Regions from separate parts of the Chryseobacterium sp. NFX27 genome, predicted to be linked through region 1. Evidence: riboswitches for the same ligand, from Rfam matches in the RefSeq annotation. Region 1 holds a riboswitch; each other region holds the start of a gene.
The links. Region 1 has a riboswitch for S-adenosylmethionine ahead of J4Q03_RS08355 (SusC/RagA family TonB-linked outer membrane protein). Riboswitches for the same ligand answer to the same signal wherever they lie in the genome.
Positions count from the first base shown of each region.

Region 2: linked by a shared signal. The riboswitch ahead of J4Q03_RS10070 (TonB-dependent receptor plug domain-containing protein) and the one ahead of J4Q03_RS08355 (SusC/RagA family TonB-linked outer membrane protein) in region 1 are both predicted to bind S-adenosylmethionine.
Region 3: linked by a shared signal. The riboswitch ahead of J4Q03_RS12845 (alpha/beta fold hydrolase) and the one ahead of J4Q03_RS08355 (SusC/RagA family TonB-linked outer membrane protein) in region 1 are both predicted to bind S-adenosylmethionine.

Region 1 is NZ_JAGEKK010000006.1:38,430-43,964, reverse strand. Features, by position in the region: gene pckA (phosphoenolpyruvate carboxykinase (ATP)) at 1-1,493, shown strand, start outside; gene J4Q03_RS08360 (type II 3-dehydroquinate dehydratase) at 1,661-2,068, opposite strand; SAM riboswitch class I at 2,303-2,400, shown strand; gene J4Q03_RS08355 (SusC/RagA family TonB-linked outer membrane protein) at 2,484-5,417, shown strand; gene J4Q03_RS08350 (RagB/SusD family nutrient uptake outer membrane protein) at 5,436-5,535, shown strand, end outside.
Region 2 is NZ_JAGEKK010000007.1:176,839-182,373, reverse strand. Features, by position in the region: gene J4Q03_RS10080 (T9SS type A sorting domain-containing protein) at 1-47, shown strand, start outside; gene J4Q03_RS10075 (alpha-amylase family glycosyl hydrolase) at 264-3,101, shown strand; SAM riboswitch class I at 3,204-3,312, shown strand; gene J4Q03_RS10070 (TonB-dependent receptor plug domain-containing protein) at 3,410-5,535, shown strand, end outside.
Region 3 is NZ_JAGEKK010000010.1:51,617-57,151, forward strand. Features, by position in the region: gene J4Q03_RS12835 (O-succinylhomoserine sulfhydrylase) at 1-513, opposite strand, end outside; gene J4Q03_RS12840 (ACT domain-containing protein) at 623-2,161, opposite strand; gene J4Q03_RS12845 (alpha/beta fold hydrolase) at 2,163-3,101, opposite strand; SAM riboswitch class I at 3,163-3,269, opposite strand; gene J4Q03_RS12850 (MGH1-like glycoside hydrolase domain-containing protein) at 3,457-5,535, shown strand, end outside.

The sequences.
Region 1 (5,535 bases):
TTGAGAAAGCTGAGCTTACGGAATCTGGTGCAGTATCAGTAAAAACCGGAATTTTCACGGGTCGTTCACCTAAAGACAGATATATAGTTCAGGATGATGTTACGAGAGACACAATTTTCTGGGATGGGAAAGTAAACCTTCCTACTACAGCAGAAAATTTTGATTCTTGTAAAGGATTAGTGCTGAACCAGCTTTCTGAAGCTAAAAAAATCTATGTTGTTGATGCTTTTTGTGGTACCAATACAGATACCAGATTAAAAGTAAGGTTTATTGTAGAAGTAGCGTGGCAGGCGCATTTCGTTACTAATATGTTTATCCGTCCGTCTCACTATGAGCTTGAAAACTTCGGAGAGCCTGATTTCACTGTGATCAATGGTTCTAAAACAACCAATCCAAACTGGGAAGCTCAGGGACTGAATTCTGAAAACTTCATTATGTTTAATCTTACTGAAAAACTACAGATCATCGGAGGTACATGGTACGGAGGTGAAATGAAGAAAGGTATGTTTGCCATGATGAACTATTACCTTCCATTGAAAGGAATGGCTTCTATGCACTGTTCAGCCAACGTAGGTGAAGAGGGCGATGTAGCTCTTTTCTTCGGTCTTTCCGGAACTGGAAAAACAACTTTATCTGCAGATCCTAAGAGATTCCTGATCGGTGACGATGAGCACGGTTGGGATAATAATGGTGTATTCAACTATGAAGGAGGATGTTATGCTAAAGTGATTGACCTTTCGGCAGAAAAAGAGCCGGATATCTTCAGAGCGATCAAAAGAGATGCGCTTCTTGAAAATGTAGTGGTAAATAATGGAATTGCTGATTATACTGACGGTTCTATCACTGAAAATACAAGAGTATCTTACCCAATTTACCATATCAATAAGATTGTTCTTCCTTCTAAAGCAGGACATGCTAAGAAGATTGTTTATCTTTCTGCTGATGCATTCGGGGTATTGCCTCCGGTTTCTATTTTAGATGAAAACCAGGCACAATACCACTTCCTTTGTGGATATACTTCCAAATTAGCCGGTACAGAAAGAGGAATCACTGAACCGGAACCATCTTTCTCTCCTGCATTCGGAGAGGCATTTCTTACCCTTCACCCGACAATGTATTCTAAAACACTGATCGGTAAAATGAAAGAGCATGGGGCGAAAGCTTATTTAGTAAATACCGGATGGAACGGAACGGGAAAAAGAATTTCTCTGAAAGATACGAGAGCAATTATTGATGCAATCATTGACGGTTCTATTGAAAACGCTCCTAAAACTCACATTCCAATCATGAACCTTGAAATTCCTACACAGCTTCCGAATGTTTCCGAAGGAATCTTAGATCCGAGAGAAACCTACAGCAGTGCTTCAGAATGGGAAGAAAAAGCAAGAGATCTTGCTGCAAGATATATTAAAAACTTTGAGCAGTACTGCGGTACTGAAGAAGGGAAGAAATTAGTTTCTTCAGGACCTCAGCTTCAGCAGCAGACTACCTAATACAACAAAAAGCCTCATCATTGATGAGGCTTTTTTTATATTTTAAATGTCGCAACTTCTCAGAATGATAATCATTGCCAATATGTTTTAAAACGAAACATTTAGTATTGGTATGTCATGCTGAGCGGAGTCGAAGCATTTTAGAACATTATAATATGGATTAGTTATCATTTCAAACTTATAATCGCCAATCTGTACCCATCCATTCCAAAGCCTGATAATACCGCATCTGTATTGGCGGCCGTTACAGATTTCTGACGGAATTCTTCTCTTTTATAAATGTTACTGATATGAACTTCGATTTTCGGCTTACGTATATTCTTTAAACAGTCTGCAATAGCATATGAATAGTGGGTATATGCTCCAGGATTGATTACCAAAGCATCAAAATCATCTTCCTGAAGACGGTTTATAATCTCCCCTTCAATATTGGACTGGTAATAAACCAGTTCATGAGTAATAAATTCAGATTTTAGTTTTTCCAGACAGGTTTCCATAGATATACTTCCGTAGATCTCAGGTTCTCTTGTGCCTAAAAGATTCAGGTTGGGACCGTTAATAATTAAAACTTTCATTCTATAAATTTAAATAGTTTAGTTCTATTTTCGAACTTTTTTTTTCAGTTTTGGCTAATTACATTATATGTAATGATATTTATCATGTTTGGTTATTTCGTAATTGTGTAATTGTTTGATGCATGGGGTTTTAATTAATTTTTAAGTTAATTTTTGAAAATATTTCATAATAAATTTTAAAGTCTACTTGTTTTGTAGACTAATTGTTTTTAGATTTGCACTCATATTTCGATCGGCTTATAAAGAAAGATGGAGGGAACTGACCCTGTGAAATCTTAACAACCTGCCTCTGTGCAAGGTGTTACATTCAGCCTTTAAAGGAAAAATAAGCATTTGGTTAATCGTATTTATCGATGCCCTTTGCTGACTTTTCTGCAAAGGGTTAATTTTTAATATATGATAAATAAAATTGATTATGATTAGTAGAAATTTAATTAACTCTAAAATTTGGATTCCCCCGGTTGCTGTATTTTTCTTAGGAATTATCAGTACAAATGCACAGGAAGTAAAACCGAAAAAAGATACGATCAACGAAAAGGAAATCGATGAAGTGGTTGTAATTGCTTATGGTAAGGCAAAAAGGACAAGTTATACCGGTTCAGTAGCCACCATTTCCAGTGATAAAATCAATAACAGGCCCGTTACCAATATTACAAAAGCTCTGGAAGGGCAGGTTCCTGGAGTTCAGGCGGTAAGCGCTTCCGGACAGCCTGGTTCAACGGCTTCCGTAAGAATAAGGGGAGTGGGGTCTATCAGTGCTTCCAGTGATCCTCTTTATGTGGTAGACGGGATTCCGTTTGACGGGAATATCAACTCCATCAGTCCGAATGATATAGAATCCATCAGTGTTCTGAAAGATGCTACAGCCAGCTCATTATACGGTTCAAGAGGAGCTAACGGGATTATTATCATTACAACGAAATCCGGTAAAAAAGGAGAATCGAGAGTAAATTTTAACATCAGTCAGGGATTTTCCAGCAGAGCCGTAAAAGATTATAAACAGGTAAGTACCGATGAATATTTCCAGCTGTATTGGGAAGCGTTGAGAAACGGATACAAATCCGGACAGATATCTTCTGAACAGGCCGGACAAATGGCAAGCAATAATCTGGTGAATGCTCTGGGAATAAATCCTTATGGAACCGGATTCCCAAATCCTGTAGGAACAGACGGAAAGCTTCTGCCGGGAGCAAAAGCTTTATGGAATGATGACTGGCGGGATATTCTTCAAAGGACAGCCTCCAGAAGTCAGGTTGATTTTGATATCAGCGGAGGCAGCGAAAAAAGCAATTATTTCTTTTCATTAGGGTATCTTGATGATAAGGGAATTGCCATAGAGTCTGGTTTTCAAAAATTTGCGACCAGGTTGAAGATCAACTCCGAGGTTAAGAAATGGCTGAATGCAGGTGTGAATTTAAGTTATACCAACAGTATCCAGAATGCACCGCCATCTTCAGATTCAAGAGCCGATAATATCATTAATGCAGCCAGGGTAATTCCGTCATTTTATCCATATTATGAAAGAAATGCGGACGGAAGTTATGTTCTGAATGCAGAGGGAAATAGAGTTTATGATTTTGGAAAATACAGGCCTACAAGTGCATTGCAGAATCAAAATGCTGCGGCAACGCTTCCTTTAGACAAGAATGAAAATAAAGAAGACAACTTCTCGGGAAAAGGATTTTTAGATTTTACTTTCCTACCGGAATTAAAATTTAAAACCAGCTTTTCAGTTGATCTTTTGAATTATAACGGTCATTACTATTCCAATCCGCTTGTTGGAGAAGGAAGTGAGATTGGCGGTTCTGTAACGAGATCAAACAGCAGGACGCTTTCCTATACAACCAGTAATATTCTGACTTTTGACAAGAAATTCGGAAAACATCATCTGAATGTTTTAGCAGGGCAGGAATTTTATAAATATGATTACCAGACGATATCCGGTTCCAGAAGCCAGTTTTCTCTTCCTTACTATTACGAGCCTGATGCAGCTGCATTGTTAGGAAGCTTCAGTGGAAACAGCGACAAATTTTCTTTGTTGAGTTTCCTGGGTAGAGCGGAATATGATTTTAAAAATACGTACTTTCTGTCAGTATCTGGAAGGGCGGACGGATCTTCAAGATTCTTTGCCGATAACCGATGGGGGAAATTCTGGTCAGTAGGAGGTTCATGGAAGGTTTCAAATGAAAATTTCATTAAAGATTTAAATGTCTTTAATCAGCTTACATTAAGGGCGAGTTATGGCGGCCAGGGGAATGATAAATTAAGAAGGCCCAACGGATCTTCACTTTATTATGCTTATCAGGAATTGTATAAATTCTATAATAATCTTGGTGAACCGGGAACTGTTCTTGAAAAAGTACAGACCAATGATGTGAAATGGGAAACCAATCTTAATTTAAATGTAGGCCTTGAGTTTGCCATTCTTAATAACAGGGTGAAAGGTAATGTAGAATATTTTAAACGAAAAAGCCAGGACCTTCTGTTTAATATGCCGGTTGCCCCATCCCTTGGAATCAGTGATTTTCCGTTTAATGTCGGGACGATACAGAATACAGGCTTTGAATTCTCATTGTTCACAACCCCCATTAAGAATGATAATTTCCAGTGGAATGTGGATGTCAACCTGAGTACTTTAAGCAATAAGATTACAAAACTTCCTAAAGGATCTGTAATAACAGGAACCAAGCGTCTTGAAGTAGGCGGTTCAATTTATGATTTCTTTATTCCTGAATGGATGGGCGTTGATCCTTCCAATGGAAAGCCTTTATGGAGATATATCTACCAGGATGCGAATGGAAATACAGTAGACGGAACAACTTCCGAGTATGCAAAAGCTACCAAAACAGTACAAGGATCTGCCCTGCCTAAAGTAACGGGAGGGATTACCACAAGTCTTGCCTATAAAAACTTTGATCTATCGGGACTGTTGACATTCAGCGTTGGTGGAAAGATCCTTGATACGGATTATACCTCATTGATGTCTAACGGAAGTTCGGGAGGACGCGCCTGGAGTGCAGAAATGTTAAACCGATGGACTCCGGAAAACCCGAATACAGATGTTCCGGCTTTAAGCACTACAACAAATAACTGGAACTCAACGTCTACAAGATTTTTATATTCCGGGACGTATGCAAGGCTTAAAAATGTGAGTCTTGGATATACGCTTCCTTCGGATTATTTTGAAAAGCTGGGTCTGAAAAAGTTTAGAATTTATGTTCAGGCAGAAAACCTCCTGACTTTCTACAAACATAAAGGAATGGATCCGGAACAGGCATTGGACGGGACTACTTATTACAGGTATCCAGCCATGAGAACGATAACTTTCGGTCTTCAGGCAACTCTTTAACTCTTTAAAATTGAAACAATGAAAAAATTAAAATATATATCTTTTGCCCTGATTGCGGTATGGTCGCTGACAAGCTGTGAAAATGAGCTGGAAACAGCTCCTACAGATCAGGCTAACG
Region 2 (5,535 bases), on a different contig from region 1:
AGTTAAAGAATGGACAGAGTTTTTCTAAAAAAATTATTAAAAACTAAGTCTTGGTACGTTTGATTGATCGGCAAAGGCTTTTTTAGGAAAGCCTTTTGTTGTGAAGATCCGGGGGTAATATATTTTAAAGCATAGTTCATTACAGTTACTTTTATGGTAAAGGCTCATGAAATTTTTTCATGGGCTTTTTTTGTATTACATTTTCAACAAAAAATGAAGGAATTAAAAGAAAAATAAATCCTATATTCGATAAAAAAATAAAAATGAAGAAGTTTTATTCCCTTATCTATCTGTTTGTTGCAGCCTTTGTTTTTGGGCAGATCAACTACACGATTGCTCCGAATCCGTTCAATGAAACGGATGCTATTACTTTAACCGTTCCCGGAGATCAGATTGACGAAGCGGCCTGGGGAGTTTCAAATAATGCAGTTTATATCTGGTCCTGGTCTTTTGACACCAATTATCAGAATAGCCAGGACTGTCCTACCAACGGCAGCTGGAATAACTCCAACGACCTGAATAAGCTCACTTACAATTCAGGGACAGATACTTATTCCTTAACTTTTACTCCTACTGCTTTTTACGGTAGAACAGGGATCGGAAGGTTCGGGTTTCTATTAAAAGATAAAACGGGAGCTCACCAGACTTCACCCGATATATTTGTTAATGTCGGGATTTTAAATTTAAACTTAACCAATCCGGCGGCAAATAGCCTGACTACGGTTCCGGTTGGAAACTCAGTCAATATTACTGCGACAACCAATGTTGCCACAACCTTTCAGTTAAAAGCAAACGGAACAGTTGTCAATTCTACGTCTACTCCTTCACAATCATACAGTTATAGCTATACAGTAACTCAGGATGCTAATATGGAACTGACTGCAACAGATGTCAACTCAAACTCAAAGAATGCCACATTCATGCTGCAAGTCCCAAGAAATGTGGTTTCAGAAGCAATTCCAGGCTGGATGAGACAGGGAATTAATTATAACCCTACAGATAATACAAAAGTAGGTCTTGCGCTTTATGCCCCTCATAAAAGCTTTGTACATGTCATTGGAAGCTTTAATAACTGGACGGTGAATGACTCTTATTTAATGAAAAGAGATACTACCAATCCTGATCTTTACTGGATTGAACTGAACGGACTGACTCCGCAGCAGTTATATACTTTTCAGTACAGAACAAATGATTTGAAGAAAGTGGCAGATCCTTTCTCTCCACAGATTCTTTCCTCTTATGATGATCAGTGGATTTCGGCAACTACTTATCCAAATCTACCTGCATTTCCAGCAGGCCAGGATTTTGAAGTTTCGATGTTTAAAACAGGTCAGGCGCCTTACAACTGGCAGGTGACCAATTTTCAGAGACCTGCCAAGGAAAATCTTGTGGTGTATGAATTATTGCTGAGAGATTTCACGCAGGAAAAAAACTGGCAGTCATTAATCAATAAGATAACGTATTTAAAGAACTTAAATATTAATGCGATTGAGCTTCTTCCTATTATGGAATTTGAAGGGAACCTTTCGTGGGGTTACAACACATCTTTCCATTATGCACTGGACAAGGCTTACGGAACTCCTGAAAAATTCAAGGAATTTGTTGATCTGTGTCACCAGAATGGAATTGCAGTAATTCTGGATGTTGCTTTTAACCATGCAACAGGGCGTTCGCCATTAGTAAGACTCTGGAATATTGATCCGGATGGAGATGGTTTTGGAGATATTGCTGCCAATAATCCTTACTTCAATCAGGTACCCAAACATTCTTATAATGTGTTTAATGATTTCAATCATTCAAGTGCAGCAACTAAATATTATGTTGAAAGGACTTTACAGCAATGGCTGACTGAATATAAAATTGATGGATTCCGTTGGGACCTTACAAAAGGATTTACCCAAAACTGCTCTGCCAATGATGAAGCCTGTACCAATGCATATCAGCAGGACAGGGTAGATGTTCTTAAATATTATGCTGACAAACAGTGGGGAATCGATCCGAATTCCTATATGATTTTTGAACATTTGGGAACCGATGCGGAAGAACAGCAGTGGGCTAATTATAGAATTGCAGAAGGAAAAGGAGTGATGCTTTGGAATAAACAGACTGAACCCTATAACCAAAACACAATGGGTTACAAGGAAAACAGCAGCTATGACAGAATGAATCACAGCCTTCACGGCTTTACCAATATGCATGCTGTAGGTTATGGGGAAAGTCATGATGAAGAAAGATTAATGTTTAAAAATCTTGCTTATGGAGCAGTAAATGGAAGTTACAATGTTACCAATCTGAACACTGCTTTGGAAAGAATGAAAACTTTCGGAGCAACATTCTTTACCATTCCGGGGCCGAAAATGATCTGGCAGTTTGGAGAGCTGGGATATGAATTCAGTATCAACAGATGTGCAGACGGTACGATCAGTAACGGATGCAGAACAGATGAAAAGCCTGTTGCTTTTACTTTAGGATATGATACCAACGCCAACAGAAAAGCAGTGTATGATACCTGGGCCAAAATTATCAATATCAGAAATACCTATCCGGTTTTCAAATCAAAAACATATACTGTAGAATCCAATAACCTTACCAACGATCCTGAAGGATTGATTACCAGGATTTATGTGTATGACAATACAATAACGGGAGTGAAAAATGTGGTAGTTTTGGCGAACTATACCACGGCATCTCAGAATGTCGTTCCTTACTTTCCTTACACAGGACAGTGGCAGAACCTGATGGATAATTCTGTTTCTAACATCGCTTCTACAACAGCTCCTATTACCTTGCAGCCAGGAGAGTTCAGGATTTTTGGAAATTATGCCGGTGCACTGTCAGCATCTGATGTGAATGCAGCCAATAAACTCTCACTTCAGATTGCAGATAATCCCGTGAAAAACGGTGTGGCAAAATTAATATATCACAAAGCTAAAAACGGAGAGATTGTTATTTTTGACATGAGCGGTAAAAAAATGGATTCCATTCAATTAAATACCGAAAGCGGAACTTATGAATTGAAAACGAATTATCCGCCGGGAACCTATTTGGTTCACCTGCGGTCTGAAACCGGTACTGCCATTCAGAAGATGATTATTAAATAAAAAAAAGAGGGACAATAAAACATTGTCCCTCTTTTTTATTGACAGCACAGAATATATAAATCTACTTTTGTCAATTAAAAATATTAGTCTACTTTTGCAGTAGATTTATCAAGAAAGGTGGAGGGATTTGGCCCTATGAAACCTTAGCAACCTGCACGGCTCTAAAAAGTGTAAAGGTGCTAATTCCAACCCGGTATGGGGAAGATGAGAAAAGTCAATATTCTGACAGCAATTCCATTTCTTGAAATCTTTTATGTCTGCGGATGAGGTCCGTAGAACTATTGTATCATTAATTTACGAGGACAAAGATGAAAAAATTAAGCCTGTCTGTTATACTCCTGGGAGCTGTTTTGGTGAACGCACAGGAGCAGGAAAAAGGAAATCAGATCGAAGATGTAATTATCGTAGGAAACAGGAATGCTAAAAGAACAAAACTGGAAACACCGGTTCCTGTAGATGTTATCAATATAGAAAAGCTGCAGAAATCTGCTCCGCAGACGACGGTTCAGGATCTGCTGAATTATGTGATCCCGTCATTTAATTCTGTAAGACAGTCGGCATCCGACGGGACAGAACATATTGATCCTGTTACCCTAAGAGGAATGGGGCCGGATCAGGTTTTGGTACTCATCAATGGAAAAAGAAGGCATACGACTTCATTGGTCAATTATCAGAATACCGTTGGAAATGGATCTGTAGGAACAGATCTCAGTACGATTCCGGTGATTGCTATAGACAGAATAGAAGTTCTGAGAGACGGAGCCGCCGCACAGTATGGTTCTGATGCCATTGCAGGAGTTGTCAATATTATTCTTAAAAAAGATATCGGAGCATCAGCATCGGCATCCTATGGAATTACAGGAAGAAATGATGGTGAAACCTATCAGGCCGGAATCAATTACGGATCTTCTCTTGGGAAAAAAGACAGCTATGTGAATCTTTCTCTGCAATTGAGCCACAGGGGAAAGACCACAAGAACCCAAAATCATGATCTGGATATTTTCGGAGACAATTTTGCCTATGAATTTGCCAATGATCCTATCGCAGCCAGAGCTGCGGATGACCAGATTATTAGAGAAAGAGGTCTCACCCGGAATGACTTTAATTTTCAGATCGGAGATGCCCAGATCAGACAGGCCCAATTGTTTTTTAATTCCGAATATCCTTTAAGTGAAAGCTTTAAGCTGTATTCTTTCGGAGGTTTCAGCATTAAAGAAGGAAAGGGCTTTGGATTCAGAAGGCTGCCCGGAGAAAAAGATAATGTGGTTTCCTCTATCTATCCAAACGGGTTTCAGGCCTCTTTAAACTCACAGGTTTACGACTTTTCTTATGCTGTTGGAGCAAAATATAATGTCAATAACTGGTTGCTTGACATTAGCAATACATTTGGAAGCAATACCTTCAATTATAATGTAGACCATACGAATAACGCATCTCTAGGAGCAAAATCTCCAACGGGCTTTTATGCAGGAGCACACAGCTTTCTTCAGAATACGGTGAATCTTGATGTTTCTAAAAATCTGAATCAGTTTAATATAGCATTTGGAGGAGAATTCCGTTTTGAGCAGTACGAGATCAAACCGGGAGATGAAGCTTCTTACACCCGGTATGATATCAATGGAAATCCTGCAGTTCCGGGTTCCACAGTGCAAGGAAATGGCGGGTCACAATCATTTATTGGCTTTTCGCCGGACAATGCGCTAAAGAAATCCAGGCACTCAACAGCGGTATATGCTGATGTTTCTTATGATATCGCTAAAAAACTGAATATAGATCTGGCAGGAAGATTTGAAAATTATTCAGATTTTGGAAATACACTGAATGGAAAACTAGCTATGAGGTATGAATTTGTAAAAGATTATGCAGTACGGGCATCTGTGGGAAGCGGTTTCAGGGCTCCATCACTTCAGCAGCAGTATTTTAATAATTCCTATGCCGATATCTCCACTTCAGGATCCGGAATTGTCACCAAAGGGATTTTCAGGAACGACAGTGACGCAGCCGGAGTGCTCGGATTTGATCAGTTAAAGCAGGAAACATCGGTCAATGCCAGTGCTGGATTTACTCTGAAGCCTGCCAGCAGACTTTTTATAACCGTTGACGGATATTGGATCAGGGTAAAAGACAGAATTGTGATCACCAGCAATATCGAAGATCCAAGACTGGCTCAGTACAATGTAGAAAGCGGAAGATTTTTTGCCAATGCCATAGATACAGAGACAAAAGGAGTGGATGTAGTCATTACCTACGATTGGAAACTGGGTGGAGGAAATTTAAATATCAATCTGGCGGGAAATTATACGGAAACTAAGATCACAGATTTCCATTTTCCCGAAAACTTAGTGCCTTCCCAGGATGAATTCTTCGGGCCGGACCAGATTAATATCATTGAAACCCTTTCTCCTAAGACAAAAGCTTCATTAGGGTTGAATTA
Region 3 (5,535 bases), on a different contig from region 1:
TTTTTTTGCAATCTGACCAAAAAACTCAAGATCCAGAATTTCAATAGCCGGATTGGTTGGGGTTTCTAGGTATAAGATTTTTGTATTGGGCTTAATATACTGTTCTACATTTTCAGCATCTCCAGCTTTAAAATAAGTAGTTTCGATATTCCATTTCGGGAAATACTTTGTAAACAAGGTATGTGTAGACCCGAACACCGACTGGCAGCTGACGATATGATCGCCGGCATTCAATAGAGCCGCAAATGTTGAATAAATGGCAGCCATTCCCGTTGCAAATGCATAACCGGCTTCTGCCCCTTCCATTATGGCAATCTTATCGGTAAATTCTGTCACGTTCGGGTTTGAAAAACGGCTGTATAAGTTTTTAGGCTTTTCTTCAGCGAAGCTTGCTCTCATATCTTCTGCATCCTGAAATATAAAACTGGATGTAAGATATAATGGTGTTGTATGTTCATCAAACTGGGTTCTTTCAGTCTGGGTTCTTATCGCTGATGTTTCAAAATTCTCCATATAGTTTAATTTAATAATATATCAGTACATCGTTGTACTTATGAGATCTGCATCAATTCTGAGACAGCATTATTGGTACATTGTTATACTGTTAGATTGATACAATGATTTACTTGGTTTCACTTACTCTTAAAATATCTCCGAAAACGCCTCTTGCTGTTACCTGAGCTCCGGCTCCGGCACCCATAATCACGATTGGGTTTTCACCATAACTTTCTGTATAGATTTCAAAAATAGAGTCTGAACCTTTCAGCTGGCCTAATGCAGAAGTGCCGGGTACAGAAACCAATTTCACATCAAGTTGTCCTTTGTCTTTCTGAAGATCACCGTGAAGATCGCCCACATAACGAAGCACATGTCCGGGCTCCTGCCCTTCTTTAATTTTCCGGTACTCTTCATCCAGTTCATCCAGCCTTGAGATAAATTCATTTTTATCTACGGACAGAAGATCTTCAGGAATTAGATTTTGGATGTTGATATCCTGGAATTCATTGATAAGATCTAATTCTCTTGCCAGGATCAGAAGTTTTCTTGCCACGTCATTTCCGGAAAGGTCCTCACGCGGATCAGGTTCTGTATATCCCTTTTCCATTGCTTCTCCGATAATGGTTGAAAATTTATCATTTCTCACCGAGAAATTATTAAAGATATAGCTTAGTGATCCTGAGAAAACTCCTTTTATTCTTGTAATATTTTCTCCTGAAAGATGCAGCAGTTTTATGGTGTCAATCAATGGGAGACCGGCTCCTACATTGGTTTCATACAGATAACGTCTGTTATTTTTACTCAACGTATATCTTAGTTTACGGTATTCTTCTATGGGAAGTGTATTGAAAATCTTATTGGATGAAACCAGGTCAAAACCGTTTTCAGCCAGTGCATGATAATTTTTCACAAAATCTTTGCTTGCTGTATTGTCTACGACGATCAGATTTTCCAACTGATTTTCTTTTGAAAAATTGATGAGCTCCTCTACATTTGACGGATGTTCTGCTGTTAAAACCTCATCATTCCAGTCTGCATTGAAGCCTTTTTTATTGAAAGCTATTTTTCTTGAATTGGCTACTGCAACTACTTTAAGATCTATCTTTTTACGTCTTCTGATTTCTTCAGACGACTGTAAAACCTGCTCTATTAATGTTTTTCCAACATTTCCGTGGCCAATGATTGCCAGATGAACTGTTTTAGGTTTTTTGAATATTTCGGATTCAATGATGTTCTTCGTTTTTTCATCCTGGGAAGAGGTAACAACAATATTGACTCTGTTTTCTCCTGCAATCTGGTTGAGAAGAAGGGGAAAAACATTGTTTCTGGCCAGCTCTGCAAGAACTTTATTGAAATCTTCCGCTACAAATCCAAGTACGGAAACATTATTGATGCTGTAAATCTGTGAAACCTTTCCTGATTTTCTCTCCGGCTCAAACTCATCGATCAGGCAGGTCACTGCTTTTTCTGCATCGGCTTCATTTACCAGAATGGATATTCCGTTTTCAATGGCCTGTTGGGAGATCACTCCAACACTGATACGCGCCAAAGTAAGCGCTTTAAAAACTCTTCCGTCGATCCCGATTTCACCCAGGAAATCTTCTCCTTCAAACTTGATGATTGATCTGTTTTTTAAAAACTTTATCTCGTTAGCATTTCTCATTCTACAAAATATTTTTTATGATAGTATTTAATTGTTCGTATTCCATTAGGAAGGCATCATGCCCGTGAATTGACTGTATTTCATGATAGAAAACTTCTTTCTTTTTCTCTTTCAGCTGTTCAAAGCACATTCGGATTTCTGAAGCGGGAAAAAATAAATCTGTATCTACAGCGATAAGGTGTATTCGGGCACCTATTTTATCTAACTGTTCTTCTTCAGTATTGATATTCATCAGCAGATGGTTCATCAATCTATAAGATCTTAAACTAAACCTTTCGTTTAATGAATTCCCGTGATAAACGAGCCAATCTTCTGACTCTAATCTCTGTTTTTCCTGATCGTATCTATTTTGAAATCTGTCATTTAATGACTGAGGTGTTCTGTAACACAGCATCGCATGAATTCTTGCTTTCTGCAGGGGCTCGTCATTTCCGTTCAGCAGAAATTTCTGAACCAGGCATTGGGCATGAAGCCAGTCGTGGGTTTTAAAATCGCAGGCAATAGGAATAAGGATTTCTGCCAACTGTGGTTGTTTGGTAAGCATTTCCCATGCAATTCCTCCTCCGAGAGAGCCTCCAATAATGGCATAAAGGTTTTTGATATGTAAAGCTTCCAGGCCTTTCAGAAATATTTCAGCAATATCTGATGGCGTGAAGTCTTCGTATTCGTCAATTAAAAAATGATCATACCCGTTTCCGGGAATATTGAAACACAGAACTGTGTATTTATTCGTATCAATAACCTGATTTTCACCAATCAGCTGTTTCCACCATCCTTTTCCTCCGGAAACATTTGAATTTCCGGTTAAGGCATGATTTACTAATATAACGGGTGCTGTATACAGGTCTTTCCCGAAGATCTGATAGGTCAACGGGATATGGTATTCCTTTTGGGAATGGGTACGATACGAAAGATTAATATAGTTTAGTTCTGTTTTCAATTCTATTATTATTTTAATACAATTGAAAATGCCACAGGAAATGGCTGAAAAGAACTTCAGTAAGTTATCTGTCCAAAATAAATTGGTAGAACGTAGCACCTTCTCTGCTTGCACAAAGGGTTGCTAAGGTTTCATAGGGTCTAATCCCTCAACCTTTCTTGATAACATTTTCAATATTTGAATGAACGCTCTGCAAAGATAAGTCTTTTCTTTTAAAATTAAAAAGAAAAAATATTTATTATTAAAAAAGTCTGTAATAATAAGCGTTTCAAGGGTATGTTAATAATTATTCAGGTGAAAGGAATTGGAATTATTTTTCAAAAAAACTAACTTCGTATTGAAAAAGTGATGAAATATGACTGTTGAGAAAGAAAGATTACAAGATGCTAAATGGAAAAACTGGGGTCCCTATGTCAGCAACCGACAATGGGGAAATGTACGTGAAGACTACAGCCCGAACGGAAATGCCTGGCATTACGCGAACCATAATAATGCAGAAAGCTACGCCTACCGATGGGGCGAAGAGGGTATCGCAGGAATCTCCGATGTGAAACAGCTTTTCTGTTTTGCATTTTCCTTCTGGAATAAAAAAGATAAAATTGTAAAAGAACGTTTTTTTGGATTAAGCAACCCCCAGGGTAACCACGGCGAGGATATCAAAGAAATTTTTTATTATTTAGATAATACACCTACCCACAGCTACATGAAGATGGTGTACAAATATCCTGTCAATGCCTTTCCTTATGATGATCTTGTTGATGAAAACGGCAGACGAAGTAAAAAGGAACCGGAATACGAAATATTTGATACCGGAATTTTTAATAATGATGAATATTTCGATATCTTCATTGAATACTGTAAAGCAGACCATAATGATATTCTTGCTAGGGTAACCATCCATAACCGAAGCAATCAGGATGCTCCCATTGTGATAGCTCCGACTGCCTGGTTCCGGAATAACTGGAAATGGGGCTACAATACCTACAAAGCCCAGATGCATGCTTCATATGACGGCTGCATTGATATTAACCATGACAGCATTTCGATCAAGAAGTTCTATTCAAGGAATCTGGCTGCGAAAAGTGCTTTCTGCGAAAATGAAACAAATACTCCCAAATTATACGGAGCCCCTTATCCCGGAAACACCTATTTTAAAGACGGGATCAATGATCATATTATTTATGGAAGCAATACGGTAAATCCTGAAAAGAGAGGGACCAAAGCATCTTTTATTATTGATGAAATGATTGGTGCGGGACAATCCAAAACTTTTGATTTCAGATTGTGCCCCGATGAAACAGACGAACCTTTCGATAAGTTCGATGAAATTTTCAGTACAAGAACAGCCGAAGCCGATGAGTTCTACAATGATATCCAGAGTGAAACAACAACCGAAGATGAAAGGAATGTTCAGCGACAGGCTTTTGCAGGACTTCTCTGGAATAAACAATTCTATCATTATAATGTGGGAAAATGGCTGAAAGGTGACCCCAACCACGAAGCTCCCAGGAATTTCAATGAGTATGTAAGAAATACGGAATGGAACCATCTTCACAATAAGGATATCATTTCTATGCCTGATAAATGGGAATATCCGTGGTATGCGACATGGGATCTGGCTTTTCACTGTGTACCTTTTTCCATTATTGACGGTGAATTTGCTAAAGGACAGCTTCTGCTTTTAACAAAGGAATGGTATATGCATCCCAATGGTCAGCTTCCTGCTTATGAATGGAACCTGAGCGACGTGAATCCACCGGTACATGCATGGTCATGCTTCCGGGTTTTCAAAATTGATGAAAAGCAGAACGGAAAACCTGATCTTTTATTTCTTGAAAAAGTTTTCCAGAAACTCCTCCTGAACTTTACATGGTGGGTGAACAGAAAGGATAAAAACGGTAAGAATATTTTTGGCGGCGGTTTCCTTGGTCTTGATAATATCGGAGCTTTCGACCGCAATATGGTGCTGAAAGACGGACAGCATCTGGAACAGGCCGACGGAACAAGCTGGATGGCGATGTATGCGCTTAACATGATGCGGATTGCCATGGAGCTTGCACAGTACTACCAGGTTTATGAAGATATGGCGATTAAGTTTTTTGAACATTATCTGTATATCGCTGAAGCCATGGAAAATCTGGGTGACGGTAAGGAAGGTTTATGGAATGAGGAGGACGGATTTTTCTATGATGTACTGCAACTCGGTAACGGAGACAGTGTTTCATTGAAGTTAAGAAGTATTGTAGGATTGATCCCAATGTTTGCCGTGGAAATTGTAGACCATAAACTATTGGAGAAAATGCCTAATTTCCAGGCAAGAATGGATTGGGTATTAAAAAACAAACCGGAACTCACGAAACTTGTTTCTCACTGGGATGAGGAAGGACAGGGAAGAAAGCATCTGATGAGCATTTTACGTAAGAACAGGCTGACA